DNA from 2 places in the Paenibacillus sp. RU5M genome. Region 2 is predicted to be linked to the other one. Evidence: predicted binding sites of a transcription regulator. Region 2 holds the regulator's gene; the other holds the start of a gene.
The links. The regulator Rex, encoded in region 2, represses fermentation and respiration genes when NADH is low (regulators of the CRP and FNR family bind a similar motif). The targets are predictions, from matches to a motif close to TTGTGAAATATTTCACAA.
Positions count from the first base shown of each region.

Region 1 (7,930 bases), 310 kb from region 2:
GAGCCGACGAATGGACTGGACCCCTTCTGGATGCAGGAGTTTGCAAATCTGATAAAACAGATCAAGGAGGAAGGGCATATGGTCGTGTTCTCCACCCACCTGCTTGAGATCGCAGATGATGTTGCCGATCACATTGTTTTTATGAACCAAGGACGTAATGTGGGAGATGGCTCTACTGAGGACTTTCGTCAACAGTTCGGGTCGCTTCATGCTGCATTTCATCATAGTCTTGGCTTAAAATGAAGGTGAATTTATTGGAAAAAAAGAGTAAAAAAATGAGTGCGAAAATGAGAAGTTTGCTTACTATCCTGATTGGAATGGCTGCTTTACTGACCGCTGTGTGGGCAATTTACCAGGGGACTTCATCATCCGAGCCCAAAATAACCGGTGCCATTGAAGCCGGTGCAACTGCTCCTGAATTCACTGCGGTTAATTCAGACGGAGAACAGGTGAAGCTCTCCGATTATCGGGGCAAAGTCGTCATGATTAACTTCTGGGCTTCATGGTGTACGCCCTGTGTGAGGGAAATGCCAATGATTAAGCAGATTGCTCAGACATATCAAAACGATGTAGAGACCCTGTTTGTCAACGTGGGGGAAGCGAAGGGCACCATTCGTGAATTTATGGAGAAACAGCAATTCGATTTCCCTATTATCATTGATGTGACCGGAAAGGTCTCTGGCCTGTATCGTATCACCGGGTTGCCAGCGACCATGATCATAGACCAGGAAGGTATATTTAGTCACATTCTGCTCGGTGAGTTGACCAAGGATATTCCTTTGCAGCAATGGCTGGAGGAGACCGTACAGCAACGGAATTGAAGCTTTGCAGACTTATGAACAAAAAAAGTCGAGAAGTCGCTCACTATACGAGCGGCTTCTTTTGTTTTATTTTTCCCGAACATCTTGCAAGCATAGTAGAATTGAAAATCGCAATACCACGGTTGTGCCTAATGAATCAATAGCCCCTTTGGGTGCTTTTTATGCTTTTCACCGAGTTGTCAGAAAGAGTTGATCCTTTCTTGAACATTTAGGGACGAAGACGTGTCAGTGATTGAATTGCTAATTCACAAAGATATAATAATTTTAACTATTAGGTCCTGTTAAGTACTTTGGCCCTTCAGTATCAGGTAAAACACAGCTCGCCAACCCATGCTCAGTCCAATAACTATGTGTAGCAATGCACAATGATGGTGTGGTAAAGCTCCTTCGTCACTTACTTTGTGAAAAAATTCTCTTTGTACATACAACGATGGAGGAACGGTTTGTAGATAAACTCTGAACCAGTCTAGTGGGGCTTCTATCAACCTGATAAAGAACGCAGTCCAAGGGCTGACTGACCTAATAATTAAAAGATTCAAATCAGTACGAAAATCGAACAGAGTTTGAAAGGAGGCAGTAAACAATGGCAATCGATACGGTGATGTGGAGCAAGCTGGTGACAGGTATGACGCTGGGCTTCCACGCTATTTTTGCGACACTTGGCGTCGGTATACCTCTAATGATCGCAATTGCAGAATTCATGGGGATTCGCAAGAAGGACCCCCATTACACACTGATGGCGAAGAGGTGGTCAAGAGGGTTTGTCATTTCTGTGGCGGTTGGTGTGGTGACCGGTACAGCGATTTCACTGCAACTGGCCCTGGTGTGGCCGAATTTTATGAAACTGGCAGGCAATGTCATTGCACTTCCGTTATTCATGGAGGTGTTTGCGTTCTTTTTTGAAGCGATCTTTCTGGGCATTTATTTGTATACGTGGGATCGATTCAAAAATCCATACATTCACTGGCTGCTGACGATTCCAATCGTCACGGGAGCAGGCATGTCGGCTGTGTTTATTACGACGGTGAACGGCTTCATGAACCAGCCTGGAGGCTTTGTCATGGAAGCAGGCCAATTCACAGCGGTTAACCCAGTGGAGGCGATGCTGAATACGGCGACGTTTTCCAAGGTGTTTCATGTATTAAGCTCAGCATATTTGACAGGAGCTGCCCTGTTAGCCGGAATTGCAGCCTTCTCGCTGCTGAGAAAAGGGGCATCTGCATACCACAAAAAAGCCTTGAATCTCATGATGGCGGTGGTTCTACTGTTCGGCTTACTGAACACGTTAGCGGGAGATGTGTCCGCCAAGTTTTTGGCCGAGCATCAGCCGGAGAAACTTGCAGCGGCAGAATGGCATTTTGAGACAGAAAGTGGCGCAGATTTGATTTTATTGGGATGGCTGAATGCAGAGCATGAAATTATAGGAGCTCTTCACTTGCCGAAACTGCTCAGCTTCCTGGCCTTTAGTGACTTTAATGCAGAGGTTACCGGACTGGAGGAGTTCCCGGAGGACGAATGGCCGCCGCTGCTCGTTCACTACCTGTTTGATTTAATGGCCGGAATCGGATTTACGCTGCTGGCTATTTCAGTTCTGTATTTCCTGTTTGTATTTTGGAAAAAGCGCAATGAGCTGAATAAGTGGCTGCTTGGGATCATAGCGCTAGGCGCACCGATGGCTTTTCTCGGAGTTGAGCTGGGCTGGTTCTATGCTGAACTGGGACGACAGCCGTGGATTATTCGGGGATATATGCGTGTGGAGGAAGCTGCCACTTCATCACCCAACATCAGAATGATCTTTTTCTTCTTCCTGATGCTCTACATCGTTCTGGGAGTGATGTGTGTTCTCGTACTAAGACGTTTATTCAACAATAATCCGGCAGAAGTCGAGATGGAGAAATGGATGAAGGAGAAGCGCAATCCGTCTACAGAAAAGGGTGAGCTTGCATGAGTTACGAACTGATTGGCATTTCGGTACTCTGGCTGTTCTTGTATGGCTATTTAATTGTTGCCTCCATTGATTTCGGGGCGGGTTTCTTTGCCTTTTATGCACGCTTGACGAAACAGGATCACCTGATTAATCGTCTGATCTCCCGTTATTTATCACCGGTATGGGAGATTACGAATGTATTTTTTGTCTTTTTCTATATTGGCATCGTTGGATTCTTTCCAGACACGGCGTATTATTACGGATCAGCGCTGCTCGTACCGGGAAGCATTGCGGTCATTTTGCTCGCCATTCGTGGGTCGTTTTATGCCTTTGAGAACTATGGTTCCAAAAATAACATCGTGTATCTGTTTCTATATGGAGCTTCGGGATTGCTGATTCCAGCTTCGCTATCAGTGGCGCTAACGCTGTCTGAAGGTGGTTTTATCGTGAAGCAGGGTTCGACGGTTTCTCTGGATTACTGGACGCTGTTTACCAATCCGTTATCATGGAGCATTGTTGGACTGGCGATTGTGTCCGTATTGTTCATTAGCAGCTCATTTCTAGCCTTTTATGCATCGCGGGCAGAGGATCACTCTGCATTGAAGCTGGTACGGACCTATGCCCTGTTCTGGAGCACACCGACGATTATCATCGCACTGACTGCATTTATTTATTTGGGACAGCACAATGAGCGACATTTTCAAAATATGATGGATTTATGGTGGCTACTTGCGCTTTCCGTTGCCTTCTTCATGATTGCGATGTGGCTGATCTATAACGGACGCCGCTACGGATTAGCGTTTATATGTATCATGCTGCAATTTTTCTGTGCCTTTTTCGCTTACGGAATTGGTCAATATCCTTATATCCTTGATCCGTTCATTACAATTCAAAACAGTGTAACCTCACCAGCGATGGGCTTCGCACTGGTTGTTGTGTTTATTGGTGGCATGTGTATGTTGATTCCTTCCTTGATTCTGGTTTTCAAACTGTTTCTGTTTGATGCGGATTATGTAAAGGGAAAAAAATAAATTGAATTCATTATGCGATGTAAGGGAGTAATCTCACAGGTTCATAGAAAGGAGGAGAGCTTACATGAAGAGGAAAACAAGCCTGATCTCTCAACAAATGTCTGGGCAACGAAAACGACTCGTGCTCCTTGCAGTGATTTCACTTGCGCTGGGTGCAGCGATTGTAAGTCAGGCTGCGCTGCTTGCTGAAGCAGTACAACGGATTTTCGTGGAGAAGGCTTCCCTTTCGTCGGTCGTCATGCTGCTCGGGATACTCATGGCTGTCATGGTCGTACGTACAGGGTTGTCTTATGGGAACGGAAAAGTTGGTTTGCATATGGCTTCCAGTGCCAAGACGAATATGCGGGCAGCCGTGCTGAAAAATTTGACCCATGCGTCGATGCCATCAACCCTTCGTGGACAAACAGGCGGAAAGGTCAGTGTTGCTCTGGATGCTGTGGATGAGGCTGACAGTTATTTCAGTCTGTATATGCCACGCATGATGGAGGCTGCCATCATTCCAATTCTGATTTTGGTGGTAACGTTTATGCAGCATGCCAATTCAGGCTTTATTATGCTGTTTACGGCCCCGTTTATCCCCTTGTTCATGATTTTGGTAGGACTGAAGACGAAGAACAAATCAGAGGAGAAATATGCGCAGCTGGCCGAGTTTTCCGGTACGTTTCTGGACTCTCTTCAAGGGCTGGTTTCGTTGAAAATATTTGGACGGGCTCACCGTCAGCAGCAGGAGATTGAACGCACCAGCCTGGGGTACCGTGATGCCACGATGGGCATTTTGCGGATTGCGTTTACCAATACGTTCATGCTGGAATCGATTGTAATGCTAAGCATCGGTATCGTCGCTCTTGAACTAGCAATCCAGCTGCTTGTATTCAAATCGATGTCGTTCCACACCGCGTTTCTCGTGCTGCTGCTCGTTCCCGAGTTCTACAGTCTGTTGAAAAATACGGGAACAGCTTTTCACAGCGGGCGAACAAGTATGGGAGCGGTTCGTAAGGTAGAGCAGATGCTTGAGGAAACGGCTGGGGAGAACCAATCGGCAGATAGCAAAGAAGGATTAGGTACATCCGATGGAATTGACGAGGTCGTTAACATGGAGCGGATTGAAAGGGAAAACGGGATAGGGATATTACAAATGCACCGTTCCAATGACGGTTCGATGCCGCCGTCCATTATATTGAACCATCTCCGATTTCATTATGCGCCCGAATCATTCGACCTTGAGACTGGTCGAGCACAGCTTGATCCGGGAGAACACATTGCCATTGTCGGCAAAAGCGGCTCAGGAAAAACGACGTTGCTCCATCTCATTGCGGGTTTGCTGAAGCCAGAATCAGGAGAGGTACTGGTAAATGGACAACCCCTATCCGAATATGATGAGGCTGGATGGTTCGAACATGTGAGCTACATTACACAGCATCCGTATATTTTTGCAGGTACATTTGCTGAGAACATTGCGATTGGTGCGGGCCGGAACGTGTCCAGGACTGAAATTGAGCAGGCGGCAGAGGATGCCGGGCTTGCTGAAGTTGCTGCCCAATTGGAGCATGGCTTCGATACCTTGGTTGGTGAAGGAGGTCGAGGACTGTCTGGTGGGGAAAAGCAACGACTTGCTTTGGCAAGAGCTTTTTTGAAGCGGCCTTCCATCATATTGTTTGATGAGCCTACGGTGGGACTGGATTTGCGCACGGAGCAGATACTGCAACGTTCCATTGCCACATTGGCAGATACCGCGACGATGATTACAGTGGCTCACCGATTATATACGATTCAACATGCCGATCGCATATTGTTTATGGACGATGGTGTGTTAGTGGATACGGGACGCCATGAAGAGCTTATGGCGCGTCTACCCCAGTATGCCGAGATGATTGATGTTCAACGAAAGGGGGGCTTGGCATGAATGAGCTAGCGATTTTGTCCAAAGCCATGATTCAGGAGCGCAAGGATATCATCCTTTCCATTCTAGGTGGGTTTATTGCCGGGATAGCAGGAGTGGCCCTCTTCTCGGCGAGCGGATATCTGATTTCGCAAACGGTCTTTGCGCCACCGCTGTACACCTTAATTGTACTCACCTCGCTGGTCAAGCTGCTTGGACTGCTTCGGGCGGCGAGCCGATACGGAGAGCGCTTGTATTCCCACAGGGCGACGTTCTCCATGCTTAGCCGTTTGCGTACATCCTTTTTTGCCCGACTCATTCCTTTGACGCCGGGTATATTGAACAAAAAGCGAAGTGGAGACCTGCTAGCCCGCATTGTTGGGGATGTGGAGAGCCTGCAACATTATTTTTTGCGCGTCGCTTACCCACCGATCATTGTTGTCATGGTCTTTTTGGCGACAGTGTTGTTTACTTCTGCTTTTTCATTCTGGATTGCGGGGCTGTTTGTATTAGGTATGCTCATAACGGCGTTGGTTGTACCAGGACTGGTTTTGCTTGGGCAGCGGAAAATACATGGACACGTTCGCGAGCAGCGGGCGCTGCTTTCCACAGAAGTCACCGAAGTATTGTATGGGTTCCGGGATTTGAAAGTTTACGGACAACTGGCTCAACGGGAGCAACAGCTGCAGCAGGCTTCTGCTGCGTTGACGGTCCAGCAGCAACGGGCTGCCGGACACCTACTGCGTGGGCAATCCATGCATGCTTTGGTTACGTTCCTTATTTCCTGGGGCGTGCTGACACTTGGTGCTTATCTGATTATGGATGGAGCGCTTGCTGGCGTGTTTCTTGCAATGCTGGTTATGGCCTCACTAACCGTTTTCGAAGAGGCTGCGGCAATGGCGACATTACCTTTGTATAAGCAGGATAGCGAACACGCAGCCAAGCGACTGACGGAAACCATACAGACCTCTGATAGGCAGTCTGTGTCTACGCAGCCAAAAGGCGCGTTATCTGGCAATCAGGCTGTTTCGCTTGATCTCTCCAATGTTACGTTTCAATATGAAGGGGAGTGGAGACCGGCGTTAAAGGACATTTCAATGCATATTTTACCCGGCTCCAAAACGGCGATTGTCGGACCGAGCGGATCAGGCAAATCAACGATTATTGAACTGCTGCTTAAACTGCGAACGCCTACAACAGGGGAGATCCGATTAAATGACATTTCGGTGAAGGAACTGGATGAGGCGAGCATTTGGCAAACGGCCAATGTTGTCTTGCAGCAAAGTCATTTCTTCCGGGGAACGATCCGGGATAACCTGCTGTTGAATGATGATGAACATTCGGACGAGCAACTATTGGATGTGCTAGCAAAAGTGCAACTGCCCAATACATCATTGACTGATGTAGTCTATGAAAAAGGGGAAAACCTGTCGGACGGTGAGAAGCAGAGGCTGGCTCTGGCACGGGCCATGCTTCGCAAGGGACGATTATGGCTTCTCGACGAACCTACTTCCTCACTGGATTACGTTACAGAAGAACGTGTGATGAAACATCTCTATGCACAAGCAGCCGAGGATACGTTTCTACTGATCTGTCATCGGCTTACTGGCCTGGAAGAGATGGATCGGATTGTGGTGATGGAACAGGGAAGGGTAGTGGAAGCAGGCTCCTATACGGAGTTAATGCAGCAAAAAGGTTATTTTTATGAGATGAAGAAGATCGAGCGGCAAATGATCGGAGAAGTTGGAGGGTAAGAGAATAAGATATACGTGAATTGCTCATTCGGAGACAAAAATATTCAAACAACAAACAGAGCTCATTAATTCTGAGCTCTGTTTGTTGTGGTTAGTGCAAGAATTACAGTACATATTATCCTTTAATTCGCATTTTTAGATGCGTTTTTTTATCTAATTAAACTTGGGATCTTACCCATTTTCGCAGCTGTTCCAGAGAAATAATTCATTTCTGCAACTGAAATGGGTTTTATGTTCGTTTTCTCGTCGCGTTCTTCTAGAACGTTGTCTAAACTTTGATCGGAGCAGTCTGGCTGTGGCCTACCTTCCTCCAACTTGATATCAATAAAATCAACGATTTGCTGAAGGGATGAGATTTGCCCGAGAATATTATTCCTTTGGCTCCTTAATTCCTCCACCAACTCATCGTATTCTGTGGGGTCAGCATTAGTGGAGAGCTTCAAGAATGGCTTCATGGCCTCCAGAGAAATACCCGTTTTTTTAAGGCAGCCTATCAATTTGATCGTATGGATGTCCTG
Region 1 covers NZ_OBQM01000001.1:760,831-768,760, forward strand. Annotated here, with positions in the region: gene ccmA (heme ABC exporter ATP-binding protein CcmA) at 1-243, shown strand, start outside; gene CRO25_RS03635 (TlpA disulfide reductase family protein) at 276-821, shown strand; gene CRO25_RS03640 (cytochrome ubiquinol oxidase subunit I) at 1,405-2,769, shown strand; gene CRO25_RS03645 (cytochrome d ubiquinol oxidase subunit II) at 2,766-3,779, shown strand; gene cydD (thiol reductant ABC exporter subunit CydD) at 3,844-5,682, shown strand; gene cydC (thiol reductant ABC exporter subunit CydC) at 5,679-7,412, shown strand; gene CRO25_RS03660 (MerR family transcriptional regulator) at 7,562-7,930, opposite strand, start outside.
Region 1: a site for Rex is predicted at 1,221-1,238, ahead of CRO25_RS03640 (cytochrome ubiquinol oxidase subunit I). Genes of this name have one in related genera too.

Region 2 (7,930 bases):
TCGATGCTACCTTCACCGTTCAATTATCGAGAACAAGCGCTGCTTGTCATTCCGCGTGATTTCCCAAGCGTGAAGGGCAGTGTAGGCGATGCACACTTTGTGGATATGCTCGTGCACTCGCTCGCGGAAACGGCTATTGCGACTCGTGGACGCATGATGGTGTTATTCACCTCCTACCGCATGCTGCGACAGGTCTATGACCCGCTTAAGGAGGCTTTGTCAGGCAACGATATCTCTTTGCTTGGGCAAGGGGTGGACAGCGGCAGCCGTTCCAAGCTTACACGTCGGTTCCAAGATGCTAAAGCAACGGTGCTACTTGGCACAAGCAGCTTTTGGGAAGGCGTGGACATTCCGGGAGAGGCTCTGACCTGCCTTGCAATTGTCAGACTGCCGTTCCAGCCACCGAATCATCCGTTAGTGGAAGCGAAGAGCGAGCTTTTGCAGCAGCAAAAGAAAAACCCGTTTATGAAGCTATCCGTGCCACAAGCCGTCATCCGTTTCAAACAGGGATTTGGCAGACTGGTTCGTACAGGCAAAGACAGAGGCATTGTGATTGTATACGATACACGCGTTATTGAAGCGTATTATGGCAAGTACTTTTTATATTCATTACCTGGTCCCAAAATGGAGCACATGCTTACAGAGCAGATGGTTCCACGCATTTCGGAATGGCTCGAGAGACCAACCGAAGAGCAACAATAACAGATACGCTCTGTAGCTTCCATTATTGCAAGACGCCAGTGATTGGCGGTAAAATTGATTAATATCATGTATTCGTTTCATGGATATGCGAGTAAAGCGATTAAAGCAATTATCCATTATATAACAAGGAGCATCCTGTTTAATTCAGTAATCATTTTGCATCGTTTTAGACAGGGTGCTCATCTTTTCATCTATCTATCGTGGCCTTGGTAAGGGGGAGCAATGAATGAAATCAGATAAAATTTCGGAAGCCGTGGTGCGTAGATTGCCTGTTTACTTGCGTTATTTGAATGAACTGCATCAGCGCGAAGTCAATACGGTCTCTTCACAAGAACTTGGACTGAGGCTGGATTTGAATCCTGCCCAGATTCGTAAAGACTTGGCTTACTTTGGTGACTTTGGTCGTAAAGGGATTGGATATGACGTTTCATATCTCATTGAGAAAATCCGCCATATTTTAAAAATAGACCAGCAGATCAATGTAGCTCTTGTCGGAGCAGGTAATTTGGGACATGCCTTGTCCAATTACAATGCCTATCTCAAAGACAACATGAAGATCGTCGCTGTATTTGATGCCTACGGTCCGAAAATTGGGAGTCAAATCAACAGTTTGACGGTACAACCGATGAATGAATTAACGGATTCGGTCAAAAAAGATAACATTCGTATAGGTATTATCACGGTTCCGGATACGGAAGCCCAAAATGTTGCAGATCAGCTGATTGAGTCAGGAATTGAAGCGATTCTGAACTTTGCGCCAACGATCCTGAAGACCCCGCCGCATATTCGCATTCATCATGCTGATTTTACGACGGATCTACTTAGCCTGGCTTATTACTTGGAGAATGGAAAGGACGACGAGGAAGATGACGACAAATAGATGGGTAATTCACAACGGCAAATTTGCCGTGAGTGAAGGTACGAATTGGAACGTGGTTCAAGGTTTTATGGTTGTTGAGAATGACAAGATTGTGCATATTGGTGAGACATTGCCGGAAGGAGACGAAAGCCTGACAAAGGTGGACGGAAAAGGACTGTTCTTCTTGCCGGGTCTGATCAATACGCATGGTCACGCGGCCATGTCGCTCCTCAGAGGCCATGGAGACGATCTGGCGTTACAAGTATGGTTGCAGGAGAAAATGTGGCCAATGGAAGCCAAAATGACGTCTGAAGACGTATATTGGGGCACATCACTTTCCGTGCTTGAAATGTTGAAGGGTGGAACAACAGCTTTCCTAGATATGTATGATCATATGGATCAGGTTGCGAAAGTGGTGGAACAATCTGGCGTTCGGGCTGCTCTGGCACGTGGGGTAATCGGACTTTGCTCAGAAGAAGAACAACTTCGCAAGCTCGAAGAGTCCGCAGCATTTGCCCGTCAATGGAATGGACAAGCAGACGGAAGAATTACAACCGTAATCTCTCCACACGCCCCTTACACTTGCCCTCCGGATTACATAGAGAAGCTGGTACAGGTTGCTCATGATCTGAATCTGCCTTTGCATACGCATATGTCTGAAACGATTCGAGAAGTGGAACAGAACGTGGCTGATTACGGACTGCGTCCGGTCGCACATCTGGAGAAGCTAGGATTTTTCTCCCGTCCATCTCTGGTTGCACATGCGGTACATCTGAATGATGAAGAGATCGAGATTCTCGCAAAGCATGATGTAGCAGTTTCCCACAATCCAGGCAGTAACCTGAAATTGGCTTCGGGTGTTGCACGTGTACCTGATCTGTTGAAAGCAGGCGTGACTGTGTCTCTGGGAACAGACGGACCAGCAAGTAACAATAACCTGGATATGTTTGAAGAGATGAGATTGGCTGCGTTGATTCACAAAGGTGTGTCCGGTGACCCTACTGCAGTGCCGGCAGGGGAAGCGCTTCTGCTTGGAACTTCGTATGGTGCTAAATCCATATTTCTGAACAATACAGGCGCTCTGCAAGTTGGCATGAAGGCTGACTTCATCGCGTTGAACATCGAACAGGCCCATTTCTATCCGCATACGGATCTGATTTCCCATACGGTCTACTCGGCATCGGCCAAAGATGTGGAGCATGTGTGGGTGGATGGTAAACAAGTGGTTAAACATGGCGAATGTCTTACGATGGATGAAGAGCGCATTCTGCGTGAGTCTCAGCTGGCATTTGACAGTTTGCTTGCCCGTTAATTACAAGGACAGCATCGTCATAGGGAAAGGAAGTTCGGCTTTTGAAGAAAAAAAAGAAGTGGATATGGATTTCGCTGCTGCTCCTGGTTCTGATTCTGTTTGGACTTCAGCGTTATTATGTCTATGTTACCCAGGATCAGCGCAAGGAAGAGGCGTTGGCCATACAGGCGGCCCAGGAACAGCTGGGGATTACGTCCCACGAAGAGCTGCGTAAGTATGTCTGGGGGCAGAAAGACGGCGGAGACAACATATACTGGACCCTGATCGGCAAAAATAAGGATAACCAGGATGTCATGGTGTGGATCAAGTTTGATGAGAATAACAAACCCGTGACGGGAACCAATGCAGTACACGGTGAACTGTTAAAGAACGGCATGAATGAAGCTCAGATTCGAAATCGGTTCAGCTCTGAAGTTCCCGGTGGGGAGATCAAACGAATCATGCCAGGCGTTGTGAATGGAATCTATGTATGGCAAGTGTATTACAACGATGATACTCACAACTATTATCGGTTTTACCGCTTCAGTAACGGGGAACAGGTGGATCTGGTCTATACGATCCCGAATAGCTAGAATTAGCATAAATACTATCGTCCAAAAAATACATTAAAGAACCGGCAGACGGAAACCCGACTGGACCGGTTCTTTGACGTACTTTGTTGATCATTTTGGATTTGAATAGTTAAAATTAATAATTTATTCATATTTTCGCCTTAGATATTGTATATACGATGTGATATACTCAAATATGTATTCAAGGATACATCATACACAAATAAATCCTGTTAGGCACATCACAGGACATTACGTACACATATTCATATTCTTGCCTACAAGTTATAGGATGGGCCAAAATTTAGGAGGGGTAACTCACTTGAAGATAAAAGTATTGCCTATTGCTCTGACTGCCGTCATTTCAGCCGTTGTGTTGTTTGGAGGTTGGTTTGTGTATCGTCATGTGGCTGTGCAAAGCCCAATTGAAAAGATGGTTACCCAGTACGATGGAGTCAATGATGTTCAATTAACTATTAACCGCAATGATGTACAGTTGAAACTCGATCTGCAGCCGGATGTTGATCTGGGCAGGTTGGTACAATATATTCACAAAGAAGGACAAACCTTGATTGGCACTCGTTCGTTGAAGCTGGATGTCGTGGATCATTCCAACGAAGCATTAGAGAGCTGGTGGGGAAGCGCGATGTTTACCGTAGCACAAGCGATGGAGAACAAGCAATACACCGAAATTACACCGACCTTGTCTAAAATGGCTACAAATGGGATCAAGGTAAATACAGCCATGGATGACAATAATGTATATGTCAGTCTCAGAGATGGAGATGCCAGTAAGTTTATTATTCTGCCGCGTGTGCCCGGTCAGATAGGAGTGTGGCCTAATGCCTAAATGGACGAAAGAAATTGCCATTGGATTTGTACCCGTATTAATTATCTTTCTCGCTTTTATCGGTGTAAACATGATTCCCATTCTGATCGCTGTAATGCTTGTGGGAGCTCTGCTGCTCATGATGCAAATGCGGGGTGGGATTACGGTGGGGGCAGGTCAGGAACGTAAACGCAAGAAAAAAGGCCCTTCCAAGCTGACTTTTGAAGAAATCGGTGGTCAGGAGAGTGCCAAGCAGGAACTGCGGGAAGCGCTTGATTTTCTCATTCGACATGAAGAAATTCAGAAGTTTGGTATTCGTCCTTTGAAAGGTATACTGCTTACTGGCCCTCCAGGAACAGGTAAAACCTTGATGGCCAAAGCTGCTGCTCATTATACCGACTCTGTTTTTGTAGCTGCTTCAGGCAGTGAGTTTGTTGAGATGTATGTTGGTGTAGGTGCAGGCAGAATACGTGATTTGTTCCGTGATGCAAGAACTCGCGCCGCTAAAGAAAATAAGGAAAATGCCATTATATTTATTGATGAAATTGATGTGATCGGTGGAAAACGCGAAGGTGGACAACAGCGTGAATATGATCAGACGCTGAATCAGCTGTTGACGGAAATGGATGGCATATACTCTTCCGAAACACCACGTATACTCGTGATCGCCGCTACGAACCGAAAAGAAATGCTGGATAGCGCACTGACGCGTCCAGGTCGTTTTGACCGTCATATTCAGGTAGACTTGCCGGATAAGAAAGGCAGAAAACACATACTGGAGCTGCATGCAGTTAATAAACCTCTTTTGGAAGGGGTCAGCCTTGATAAGACAGCAGAAGAATCCTATGGTTTCTCTGGAGCACAGCTGGAAAGCGTGATGAACGAAGCTGCAATTTACGCGATGAGAGACGGGCTGCTCAACATTGAACAGCGTCATCTGTCCCTTGCGATTGATAAAGTAATGATGGGTGAGAAGACAGACCGCGAATCCAGCGTGGAAGAGAAGAAAAGAGTGGCTATTCATGAGTTGGGACATGCCATCATGGCTGAACTGGTTCGTCCTGGCAGTGTAAGTCAGGTTGCACTTAGCCCTCGTGGACAGGCCTTGGGTTATGTACGTCATAACCCGCAACAAGAGCAATTTCTGTACACGAAGCGTTTTCTTGAAGAGCAAATCATGATTGCCCTCGGAGGTGCAGCAGCGGAGGAAATGTATTACGGTGGACGCAGTACAGGATCTCGCAATGACTTTGAACAAGCAACGAATGTAGTACAGACGATGATGGCTTCCGGGCTCACGACGTTGGGTATTGTTAACATGGATATGGTAACTACAGAAGAATTGATGCGGGAGAACAAATTGATCCTGCAAGACCTGATGGAACAGACCAAACGATTGCTTGAAGAACAGCGGACAATTTTCGACAATTCCCTCGACACGTTGCTCAGGGAAGAAGTATTGTCTGGCGATCAATTTCGTTGTCAATTTCGTGACAGCGCCCTTCTACCGGCATAATTTATTTATGTCGGTTATTTTTTTTTACATTTCAGTCGTGCTAAGATATTATTATATGTTGGGTCGAAATTTGTAATTTTCGGCGAACAGGGTACAATAGAGAAATAGAGAACCGAAAGGATGGAGCAGAACCATGTTTTTCAAAAAGATAGGAGTTGTCGGCGGCGGCACGATGGGGCAAGGTATTTCCCAGATGCTTGCAGCCAAAGGACTTGATGTGCTTCTGGTGGAACACACAACGGAGAAGCTGGATCATGCATATAACATGATTGAGACGAACCTTGATAAACAACTGGAGAAATGGGCCATTACGAAGGCTGAGAAGAAATTGATTCTCTCCCGTATTACCAAAGTTGCTCATCTGGCTGAACTCGGAACTTGCGATATGGTCATTGAGACTATTTCTGAAGATCTGGAAGCGAAAAAAGCGGTATTCAGTCAACTTGACCAAGTTTGCCCAAGCAACGTAATTCTTGCAAGTAATACATCCACGCTGAGTTTGACTGAGCTTGCAAGCTCAACCAAATACCCAGAGCGTGTTATTGGTATGCACTTTATTCACCCGGTTTCCCGGGTTGATCTTGTAGAGATTATTCGTGGTCTGAAAACATCCGATAGCACTTTTGCAGAAACTAGACGTTTTGTGGAAGAAGTAGCGGACAAAAAAGGCGTTATGATCTATGAATCACCTGGATTTGTTACTTCCAGACTGATCTGTCTTCTGATCAACGAAGCGCTGCATGTACTGCAGGAAGGTGTCGCTTCCGCTGAAGATATTGATGATGCTATGCGTATCGGATACAATTTCCAGCACGGACCGCTTGAGATGGCAGACCGTTTCGGATTGGATTCGGTAGAAGCTGCACTCGAAAGAATGTTCCGTGAATTCGGTGAATTGAAATATCGTCCTTCCACAGTTCTGAAGAAAATGGTGCGTGCAGGACACCTGGGTGTTAAAACAGGCGAAGGATTCTTCAAGTACGACAAGGATGGTGACCGGCTGTGAAAGTACTCGTAATTAATGCGGGGAGTTCCTCGCTCAAATATCAATTGTATAACATGACGGATGAATCCGTATTGGCAAAAGGTCTGGTAGAGCGGATCGGTATGGACTCTTCCATTCTGACTCATAAACCAACGGGCCGCGAGGATGTTACGGAAGTTAGCGAAATTCTCGAACATACTACAGCGATTCGTAAAGTTATTGACATCCTGACAGATAAAGAAAACGGTGTGCTTGGTTCCGTTGATGAAATTCAGGCTGTTGGACATCGTGTGGTTCACGGTGGTGAAGCATTTAAGGAATCGACATTGGTTGATGATGCTGCCAAAGCAGAAATCCGCCGTCTGTTCGATCTGGCTCCACTTCATAACCCTGCAGCAATGATGGGTATTCGTGCGGCTGAATCCAATATGCCAGGAGTACCACAGGTAATGGTCTTTGATACGGCTTTCCATCAAACGATGCCGGAAAAAGCATATCTGTATGCCATTCCACGTGTGCTTTACAAAAAGTATAAAGTGCGTCGTTATGGAGCACATGGTACTTCCCATGATTACGTAAGCAAGGCAGCAGCTGAATATCTGGATCGTCCATTGGAAGATCTGAAGATCATCACATGCCATGTTGGTAATGGTGGTAGTGTAACGGCTGTACAAGGCGGCGTATCCGTGGACACGTCTATGGGCATGACTCCACTCGAAGGATTGATGATGGGAACACGTAGTGGTGACCTGGATCCGGCAATTGTACCTTATGTTATGAACAAGGAAGAACTGAGCGTGAGCGAAGTAAACTCCATGTTGAATAAACATAGTGGACTTCTTGCAATCTCCGGCATCAGCAGCGACATGCGTGAAATCACGGAAGGTATGGAAGCTGGCGATGCTAACTCCACGCTTGCATTCGAGATGTACGAATACCGTTTGCGTAAATACATCGGTTCTTATGCGGCAGCAATGAACGGTGTAGACGTGATCGTATTTACGGCTGGTGTAGGTGAAAACTCCGTTGTTCTTCGCCAAAAAGTATGTGAGCAACTCACGTACCTGGGTGTTGAACTGGATGAAGCGCTGAATGCAATTCGCTCTGGAGAGCCACGCCGCATCACAACAGCGAATTCCAAAGTGGACGTTCTCGTAGTTCCTACGAACGAAGAAT
Region 2 covers NZ_OBQM01000001.1:452,375-460,304, forward strand. Annotated here, with positions in the region: gene dinG (ATP-dependent DNA helicase DinG) at 1-702, shown strand, start outside; gene CRO25_RS02250 (redox-sensing transcriptional repressor Rex) at 929-1,582, shown strand; gene CRO25_RS02255 (amidohydrolase) at 1,569-2,873, shown strand; gene CRO25_RS02260 (DUF5590 domain-containing protein) at 2,915-3,445, shown strand; gene CRO25_RS02265 (hypothetical protein) at 3,747-4,274, shown strand; gene CRO25_RS02270 (AAA family ATPase) at 4,267-5,769, shown strand; gene CRO25_RS02275 (3-hydroxyacyl-CoA dehydrogenase family protein) at 5,903-6,775, shown strand; gene CRO25_RS02280 (acetate/propionate family kinase) at 6,772-7,930, shown strand, end outside.